Regions from separate parts of the Burkholderia plantarii genome, predicted to be linked through region 1. Evidence: predicted binding sites of a transcription regulator. Region 1 holds the regulator's gene; the other holds the start of a gene.
The links. Region 1 encodes FliA, which starts transcription of late flagellar genes. Its sites were predicted from a motif close to CTAAAGTTTNNNNNNNNNNNGCCGNTA; they were not measured.

Region 1 (4,850 bases):
GCATGCCGCGCGCCGCCGCGCCGAACAATCCGTATGCCTCGGGTGGTCTGCCCGACGTGTTCTCGTCGGTGTTCGGCGCGAGCGCCGAGCCGGGCGCGCCCGACGCCAACGACGACGAACTGCTCGACGACGGCGAGCTGCCGGCCGCCACCGTCGCCGCCGCGCCCGCGCAGGACCAACCGGCCGCGCCGTCGGCCCCCGCGCCGTGGCTCGTCGAGCACGCGCGACGCCTGACGCGCCAGCACGAGGCGCTGGTCTCGCCGGCGCCGCGCAGCGAGGCGTTCCCGGCCGCCGCGAGCCCGATCGCGCCGGCCGCCCCGCTGGCCGCGCGCGGCGACAGCGAGCCGCCCGAGTGGGCGCGCGACATCGTGCGCAACGTGGCCGCGCGCCAGTCCGCCGAGGCGGGCGTCGCGCGCGCCGCCGCCGCCACGGCCGCGGCGCCGAAGCTGGCCGAACGTGCCGGCGTGTCCGCCACGCTGGCCGACGAGGTCAACGCGCGCATCGAGCGCATCGTCAACGAGACGGTGATGCACGAGCTGAGCGCGATGCGCGGCATGATGGAAGAGCAGTTCGCCGGCCTGATGTGGAACGACCGCCAGCGCCGCACGCCGCTGCACGGCGCGCTGACCAAGCGGCTGTTCGCGGCCGGCTTCTCGGCGCAGCTGGTGCGCACGGTGGTCGACAACCTGCCGGCCGACGTCTCGGCGGGCAGCTTCGACGGCGCCTGCGACTGGGCCGAATCGGTGCTGGCCGGCAACCTGCCGGTGCTCGACAGCGAGGACGCGCTGATGGAGCGCGGCGGCGTGTTCGCGCTGATGGGCCCGACCGGCGTCGGCAAGACCACCACCACGGCGAAGCTGGCCGCGCGCTGCGTGATGCGCTTCGGCGCCAGCAAGGTCGCGCTGCTGACCACCGACAGCTACCGGATCGGCGGCCACGAGCAGCTGCGCATCTTCGGCCGGATCCTCGGCGTGCCGGTGCATGCCGTGAAGGACGGCGGCGACCTGCAGCTGGCGCTCTCCGAGCTGCGCAACAAGCACATCGTGCTGATCGACACGATCGGCATGAGCCAGCGCGACCGCACCGTCTCCGACCAGATCGCGATGCTGCAGGGCGCCGACGCGCGCGTGCAGCGCCTGCTGCTGCTCGCGGCCACCAGCCATGGCGATACGCTCAACGAGGTGGTGCAGGCCTATCGCGGCTCCGATCAGCCCGACCTGGCCGGTTGCATCCTGACCAAGCTCGACGAGGCCACCAACCTCGGCGGCGTGCTCGACACCGTGATCCGCTACCAGCTGCCGGTGCATTACGTGTCGACCGGCCAGAAGGTGCCGGAGAACCTTTACGTGGCGACGCGCAAGTTCCTGCTGAAGAGCGCGTTCTGTGTACCGCGAGACGGCTCGCCGTTCGTGCCGCTCGAAGACGATCTGCCCGGCATGCTGTCGGCCCTGGCTGGCGGCCGTCCGGGTTCCGGACATCACGAGGTCTACTTTGGATAAACGAATCACCGATCAGGCTGAAGGACTGCGGCGGTTGCTGGCCGGCCGCGCGACCCGGATCGTCGCGGTGACGGGCGGCCCCACCGGGGTCGGCTGCACCTCGGCCGTCGTCAACCTGGCCGCCGCGCTCGCCGCGCTCGGCAAGGACGTGCTCGTCGTCGACGAGCGCAACGACGCCGATTCGGCCGCCGCGACGCTCGGCAGCGCGTGGCTGCGTACCGGCAACACGGTGCGCCACGAAGCCGGTTTCTCCCTTTGCGTCGCCGCCGATCTCGCGCGCGACGGCTACGACGATGAACGCCTCGCCGCCTATCTGGAAGGCGCCGCGGACATCGTGCTCGTCGACGCCCAGCGCGACGCGAACGGCGCGCTCTCCGCTCTTGCGCGTGCCGCTCACGACGTGCTGATCGTGACGCGCGTAGCCGGCTCCGCGATCACGGAGGCCTATGCCTGCATGAAGCGGCTCCATTACGCGCACGCGCTCGCGCAGTTCCGCGTGCTGGTCAACCACGTGCAGAGCGAGTCCGACGCGCGCGCCGCCTACGAGAACCTGGCGGGCGTGGCCGGCCGCTACCTGACGGTGGCGCTGGCCGAGGGCGGCTACGTGAGCGCCGATCCGCTGGTGCCGCGCGCGCGCGAACTCGTGCATACCGTGGTCGATGCGTTCCCGTCGTCGGCCGCCGCGCGCGACTACCGGCAGATCGCGTCGGACCTGCTGTACTGGCCGATGCGTCCGACGAATCCCGCCGGACGGGCCTTTGCCGGACATCCGGCAGTCGAACGGGGCGCGGCGCACGCCGTTTGACCCAAGGCACTCAGGAGGGAGCCGATGTACAACGCTCAAGGAAAGCTGTCCACGTCCGCGATGGGCGAGGCCGGGATGGGGCAGGCCGAAGTGCTCGCGAAATACGCGCCGCTGGTGCGCCGGCTCGGCCTGCAACTCGTCGCGAAGATGCCCGCGAGCGTCGATCTCGACGACCTGATCCAGGCCGGCATGATCGGCCTGCTCGACGCGGCGAGCCGCTACAAGGAAGATCAGGGCGCGCAGTTCGAGACCTACGCGACGCAGCGCATCCGCGGCGCGATGCTCGACGAACTGCGCAGCAACGACTGGCTGCCGCGCAGCCTGCGCAAGACCTCGCGCGAGGTCGAGCAGGCCATCCATCAGGTCGAGCAGCGGCTGGGGCGTTCGGCCAACGAGAGCGAGATCGCCACCCACCTGGAAATGCCGCTCACCGACTTCCAGTCGATGCTGCAGGACCTGCACGGCAGCCAGCTGATCTATTACGAGGATTTCGACCGCTCGGCCGACGACGAGCCGTTCCTCGACCGCTACCGCGTCGACCACTCGGATCCGCTGTCCGCGCTGCTCGACGAGCACCTGCGCGCGGCGCTGGTCGAGGCGATCGACCGCCTGCCCGAGCGCGAGAAGCTGCTGATGTCGCTCTACTACGAGCGCGGCCTGAACCTGCGCGAGATCGGCGCCGTGCTCGAAGTCAGCGAGTCGCGCGTGTGCCAGCTCCACAGCCAGGCCGTGGCGCGCCTGCGCGCGCGGCTGCGCGAACAGGCCTGGGTGGGCGCCGAACACTGAGGGCCGCGCGCGGCGCGCGCCGGAAATTCGGCTCCGCTCCTTAATCGGCACGCACCAGCAGGCTTGCGCCCGCATCGCGCGCGGGAATTCTTCCCGACACTTTGCTACAATCCGAGCTCGTTTCCGAGGAGCGTTGCGACGGGCACCGGCCCGCCAGGCTCGGAAATCTTCACCAGGCGGTGGCCCGGCAGGCAGCGCGAATCGCACGATTCGCCGCGCCGGTCCGGCTTCCCGCTTTCTGAACGGCGCTCACGTCACCAATCTTTGATTAGAAAGGAGGGCGTGATGAACGCCGTTATCGACCCGAAAGCTTCGCAGGACTACATCGTCGCCGACCTCGCGCTGGCCGCATGGGGCCGCAAGGAACTGACCATCGCCGAGACCGAGATGCCCGGCCTGATGCAGATCCGCGACGAATACAAGGCATCGCAGCCGCTCAAGGGCGCGCGCATCGCCGGCTCGCTGCACATGACGATCCAGACCGGCGTGCTGATCGAGACGCTGAAGGCGCTCGGCGCGGACGTGCGCTGGGCCTCGTGCAACATCTTCTCGACGCAGGATCACGCGGCCGCCGCGATCGTCGAGGCCGGCACGCCGGTGTTCGCGTTCAAGGGCGAGTCGCTCGACGAGTACTGGGAGTACTCGCACCGCATCTTCGAATGGCCGAACGGCGAATTCGCCAACATGATCCTCGACGACGGCGGCGACGCGACGCTGCTGCTGATCCTGGGCTCGAAGGCCGAGAAGGACCGCTCGGTGATCGCCAAGCCGACCAACGAGGAAGAAGTCGCGCTGTACAAGTCGATCGCCGCGCACCTCGACGCCGACGGCGAGTGGTACTCGAAGCGCCTCGCCCACATCAAGGGCGTGACCGAAGAAACCACCACCGGCGTGCATCGCCTGTACCAGATGGAAAAGGACGGCCGCCTGCCGTTCCCGGCGTTCAACGTCAACGACTCGGTCACCAAGTCGAAGTTCGACAACCTGTACGGCTGCCGCGAGTCGCTCGTCGACGGCATCAAGCGCGCGACCGATGTGATGATCGCGGGCAAGATCGCGGTCGTGGCCGGCTACGGCGACGTGGGCAAGGGCTGCGCGCAGTCGCTGCGCGGCCTCGGCGCGACCGTGTGGGTCACCGAAATCGATCCGATCTGCGCGCTGCAGGCGGCGATGGAAGGCTACCGCGTCGTGACGATGGAGTACGCGGCCGACAAGGCCGACATCTTCGTGACGGCCACCGGCAATTTCCACGTGATCGGCCATGACCACATGAAGGCGATGCGCCACAACGCGATCGTCTGCAACATCGGTCACTTCGACTCGGAAATCGACATCGCGTCGACGCGCCAGTACCAGTGGGAAAACATCAAGCCGCAGGTCGACCACATCATCTTCCCGGACGGCAAGCGCGTGATCCTGCTGGCCGAAGGCCGCCTCGTGAACCTCGGCTGCGCGACCGGCCATCCGTCGTTCGTGATGTCGAACTCGTTCGCGAACCAGACGCTCGCGCAGATCGAGCTGTTCGTGCGCGGCGAGCAGTACGAGAACAAGGTGTACGTGCTGCCGAAGCACCTCGACGAGAAGGTCGCGCGCCTGCACCTGGCACGCATCGGCGCGAACCTGACGGTGCTGTCGCCGGAGCAGGCGTCGTACATCGGCGTGTCGCAGGACGGTCCGTTCAAGCCGAACCACTACCGTTACTGATCCCGCGCCCGGCGCCGCGCGCCGGACCGGACGTGTCGCGCGCCGCGCCCTGCCGG
Region 2 (4,850 bases), 850 kb from region 1:
CCGGCGCCGGACGCGCATCGGCGACCCACACCGGCGCCCGCGGCGGGGAAAGGAACCGACCCTAAGCGCCGTGGACGGCGATCCGCGTGTCCTCGAACAGCACGACCTGACCCGCGCGGATCTTGCAGGTCTTGCGCAGCTCGACGGCGCCGTCGACGCGCACCGCGCCCGAGGCGACCAGCATCTTGGCGGAGCCGCCGCTGTCGGCCACCCCGGTGATCTTGAGCAGGTTGTGCAGTTCGACGAATTCGCCGGTCAGCGTGAAATCCAGATTGGGCATCGAATGACATGCGCGAAGGGCGCGCATGAGTAAAAAAGACAAGGCTTCGCATCATAAGCCAGCGCGATCGCGGCGGCGAGCGCCGCGTGAGGGCGGCGCCGGCGGCTCCGGTCGATACCGCGCGAAGCCCGGCGGGGCGGGCGCGGCGGCGTATCGGGGCGGCTCGCGCCGCGGTCGCGGCATGCCGGTGCAGGATCGGGAACGAACGCTGCGTGGCATGGAGAGCCGGAATCGACGAGGCGAGCCCGATCGCGTGGGCGGCGACAGGCGCGGATGCGCCGGCCGTGAGCCCGCCCGATAGCGGGGGCGCGTCGGGCAAGTCCCGACGATGACGGCAACGACGGCGCGCCGGCACGGCCGGCCGCCGGCATTCCATGAACCTGCCGCCCGTTGCGGCGGCGTGGCGCGACTCGCCGCAGAGCCGTGTCCCATTCAACCGAGGAGAAATGTCATGTCCGGAATTCGTATGAAGCTGATGAGCGCGCTTGTCGTGACGACCATGGCGTTCGGCGCGACCGCCGCAATGGCCCAGGCGGGCGGCGGAGCGGGCGGTGGTGCCGGGGCGGGTGGTGCCGGCGGCGGTGGCGGCGGCCCGGCCGGCAGCGGCCCGTCGGGCGGCGCCGGCATGAACGCGGGCGGCGGTACCGATGCGGCACCGACCGCGCCGGGCACCGGCCCCGGCGCCGGCGGCACGGGCGCCAAGCATTCGATGAAGTCGCATGCGAAGACGCGGGCGAACAGCTCGATGCATGGCGCGAAGTCGAAGGCGGGCGATGCCGTGAACGGCAACACCAACGGTACGTCGCCGATGGCGGCGCCGGACGGCGGCAACGGCTCGCAGTCGCAATAAGCGCCGCAGGCGTCGACTGCCGTCGCCCAATCACGGTGCGTGCTTGCGCGTAAGCCGTCGTGATTGCCCACGGAGGAGCGGGCCGGATTCCGCGTCGAGCGGTCCGGTCCGTTTCCGTTTATTGAATGCCGCGTGCGGAAAGGACAGGTGCGTGGCCGGGTGGACGCATCCGGACCCGACTGCGCCGGGCGGGCGGGCGAGCGCGCCCGACCGGCGCGATTACGGCCGGCGCTGCTGGCTCTGCTGGGCCGGCGCCTTGGCCTGCATCGGCGTGGCCACCATGAAGATGCCGCGCAGCCAGCCGGCGAGCCGCGAGAAGATGTCGTAGGGTTCCTCGACGAAGATCTCCGGCTTCAGCAGGCGCAGGTATTCCATGATCTGCTGGGCTTCCTGCTTCTGGAACGAGCCGTGCGAGATGCCGAGCCGCAGCAGCCCGCGCAACTCGCCGAGCTTCTCGCGCGCGAGGCTGCCCACGCTCATTTCGCAAGCGAGCTTCGCCTCGTAGACGCGCTGGCGCAGCGACTCGGCAAGCCGCCATGCGGGCGTCTGCATCCGTTCCTCGAGCGTCTGGATGTCGTGGACCGCCGATTTGATCTGCGCGGCGAGCGGCTCGATCTGGGCCGGATCGCCCTGCGCTTCCGTGACGAGCGCGGTGGCCCAGTCCTGGCAGGCTTTCACGAGCTCGTCCGGGGTCCATTCGCTGCGCGACGCGAAGCCGAAGCCGAAGGTTTCCGCCTGCCGCATCATGATCGCGAGCACGTCGGGGAATTCCTTGTCGAGCGTGCGTTTCGCCCACGCGTACTGGCCGCCCTGCAGCATGCGCTGCACGGCGTTTTCGGTCAGCGGCACCATGTTGTCGAGCAGCTTGGCGCGCAGGAAGTCTTCGAACGACGGGGTCGCGAACTGCGGATCGAGCTTCTGCGACACGCGCACGAAGGCCTCGAAGTCCTTGCGCAGCGACGTGATGGTGTCGTCCTTGATCGACAGGGTGATCTGTCCCATGAATCTCTCGAAGCGCGTGGGCGGCCGACGCCCGCGACGCGCCGGTCCGTGCCGCCCGCGTGGGGCGGTGCGTTCGCGCGCGGGATGCCGCGCGCCGGCCGGCCCGGTCGCGATCGGCGCCAGGGTGGTTTTCCTCCTATATCGGCGGCCGACGAAGAAACTTGAGGGTGGCGATTCAGAATTCGTGAGGAAGCCGCGGGCATGCCGCATCCGGCGGCCCGCGCGGCGCCTCAGGTTGGCGACATCAGATCGAACATCAGGCCGGCAGCCAGCGCGGCATCACGATGCCTTGCCAGACGAAGAACACCGCCAGCCCGACCGCGATCGTCAGCAGCGGGCGGCGCGTGGTGGCCGACACCAGCACGGCGGCGAGCGCGCCGATCAGCTGCGGGTTGCGCCAGCCCAGTTCGAGGCCGCCGCCGTGCGGCGCGACGGCCATCGGCACGGTGATGGCGGTCAGCACGGTCACGGGCACGAAGCCGAGCGCGGTGCGCACGAGCGGCGGGAACACCAGCCGCTCGCCGAACAGGAACAGCGTGGTGCGAATCGCGTAGGTGACGGCGGCCATGCCGAGGATCAGCAATACGTAGCGCATCACGAGGTGGCCTCCTCGCAAGCGCGGCTGCGCGCGCGGGCGACGTCGCGCAGCGACAGCGCGACGCCGACGGCGACGCCCGCGATCACGGCCGCGAGCAGGCCGAGCTTGTACGGCAACGCGTGGCAGAGCTGCGCGATCACGCCGGCGGTGGCCGCCGCCGCCAGATAGCGCAGCGCGACGAGCTGCGGCACCACGATCGCGATGAAGGTGGCCGCCATCGCGAAATCGAGGCCGAGCGACTGCAGGCCCGGGAACGCGGCGCCGAACAGCAGCCCGATGAGGGTCCAGAGCTGCCAGTTCAGGTACATCGCGACGCCGGAGCCGAGGAAGTAGTGCGGGCCGACCTCGCCGGGCTGGTGGTGGCGATAGCGCGCGTAGACCACCGCGAACACCTCGTCGGTCATCACGGCGCCGAGCGTCGCGCGCCAGCGCAGCGGCAGGTGGGCCACGTAGGGCGCGAGCGTGGCCGAATAGAGCAGGTGGCGCAGGTTCACCACGAAGGTGGTGGCGACCACCACCAGCGCGCTGGCGCCGCCGGCGATCAGGCCGATCGCGATGAATTGCGCCGAGCCCGCGAACACGGCGAGCGACATCAGTTCGCCATGCCACCACGCGAGCGGGCCGGCGGTGACGAGCGTGCCGAAGATCACGCCGAACGGCGCCGCGCCGACCATCATCGGAAACGTGTCGCGCGCGCCGTCGGCGAATTCGCGCAGCGGCGGCCGCGCGGCGGGAGAGCTGGAATGAGACGGGTTCAACGGTGATTCCTCCTGGACCGCGGAGGATAAGGGAGTGCGGCGCGGTGGTCTTGTACGTTCTTGCGCGACGTCACGGCAGCGCATCGGCGTGGGCGCGCGCGGTGGTCCGCCGGCGTGGCCTATTTCCGGATGCCCTGCCAGCGGCCCGGCGATACCCCGAACATGCGCTTGAAGTGCCGCGTGAAGTGGCTCTGGTCGACGAAGCCGCTGGCCGCGGCGACCTGCGCAACCGGCGCGCCCGCGCGCAGCGGCGCCAGCGCGCGCTGGATGCGCAACTGGTTGCGCCACGCGTGCGGTGCCATGCCGGTCGCGCGCGTGAAGAGCCGCGCCGCGTGGAACGGCGACAAGCCCACCGCCTGCGCGAGTTCGGCCAGCGTGACGGGCGCCGTCAGGTCGGCCGCGAGCCGTTCGCGCATGCGCGCGATGCGCGGCTCGTCGGCGACCGGCACCGCGGCGCGCGGCCGTTCGATCGCGTGGCGGACCAGCAGCGTGGACAGCGCATCGAGCATCGCCATCTCGGCCTCAAGCGGGGCGGCACCCACGGCGGGGGTGGCCAGCTCGACGCTGACCTCCGGCGGCGCCTCGGCGCCGGGGTGGGCGATATCGATGCCGCTCGCCTCGAGCAGGCGATACGCGAGCAGCAGCCGATGGGCGAAGTCGGCGTCGTCGATCGCGTCGTCGGGGAACCAGGGCACCGGCTGCGGCTTGCCGGCGATCTCGTCGGCGAGGGCGCGCAGGAACTCGATCGGCACGTAGGACACGCGATAGCGCCAGCCGTCCTCGGTGGCGCGCGAACCGGTGTGGATCTCGCCGGGATTGATCACCGGCACGCTGCCGGTGTCGGCCAGGCGCTGGCCGCCGCGATAGGTGTAGCGCTCGGCGCCGGTCTCGATCACGGGCAGCGTGTACGCGTCGTGCCAGTGCGGCGGGAACGAGTGGTCGCGGTAGGTGGCGGTCACGAGGTCCGCGCCCGGCAGCAGCGGCGTGCGCCAGTAGCGGGCGGCGTCGGGGAGGCGGACGGAGCGCATGGCCGGGGCCGGGGCGAGGTCGGTGGCGGCGGTCGCGGCTTACTTGAGCGGAATCGGCGTGCCGTCCGGCACGGGCACCGCCGTCACGCTGTTCTTCGCGCTGCCGCTCACGATCCGGTCGCTGTAGGTCAGATAGACGAGCGTATTGCGCTTGCGGTCGACCACGCGCACCACGTGCAGCGTCTTGAACACGAACGACAGCCGTTCGTTGAACACGTCGGTCTGCTGCTTGAGCGGCTGCGTGAAATGGATCGGTCCGACCTGGCGGCACGCGATCGACGCCTCGGTCGGATCCTCGGCAATGCCGAGGCTGCCCTTGATGCCGCCCGTACGC

Region 2: the regulator FliA is predicted to act here: its motif matches at 2,272-2,298, upstream of bpln_RS04705 (DUF4088 family protein).

What each region holds. Positions count from the first base shown of each region.
Region 1 is NZ_CP007212.1:212,348-217,197, forward strand. Features, by position in the region: gene flhF (flagellar biosynthesis GTPase FlhF) at 1-1,499, shown strand, start outside; gene bpln_RS00870 (MinD/ParA family ATP-binding protein) at 1,492-2,304, shown strand; gene bpln_RS00875 (RNA polymerase sigma factor FliA) at 2,329-3,090, shown strand; S-adenosyl-L-homocysteine riboswitch at 3,210-3,279, shown strand; gene ahcY (adenosylhomocysteinase) at 3,376-4,794, shown strand.
Region 2 is NZ_CP007212.1:1,067,334-1,072,183, forward strand. Features, by position in the region: gene bpln_RS04695 (RNA-binding S4 domain-containing protein) at 62-280, opposite strand; gene bpln_RS37280 (hypothetical protein) at 732-1,130, shown strand; gene bpln_RS04705 (DUF4088 family protein) at 1,350-2,132, opposite strand; gene bpln_RS04710 (AzlD domain-containing protein) at 2,389-2,727, opposite strand; gene bpln_RS04715 (AzlC family ABC transporter permease) at 2,727-3,488, opposite strand; gene bpln_RS04720 (helix-turn-helix transcriptional regulator) at 3,608-4,516, opposite strand; gene bpln_RS04725 (CreA family protein) at 4,556-4,850, opposite strand, start outside.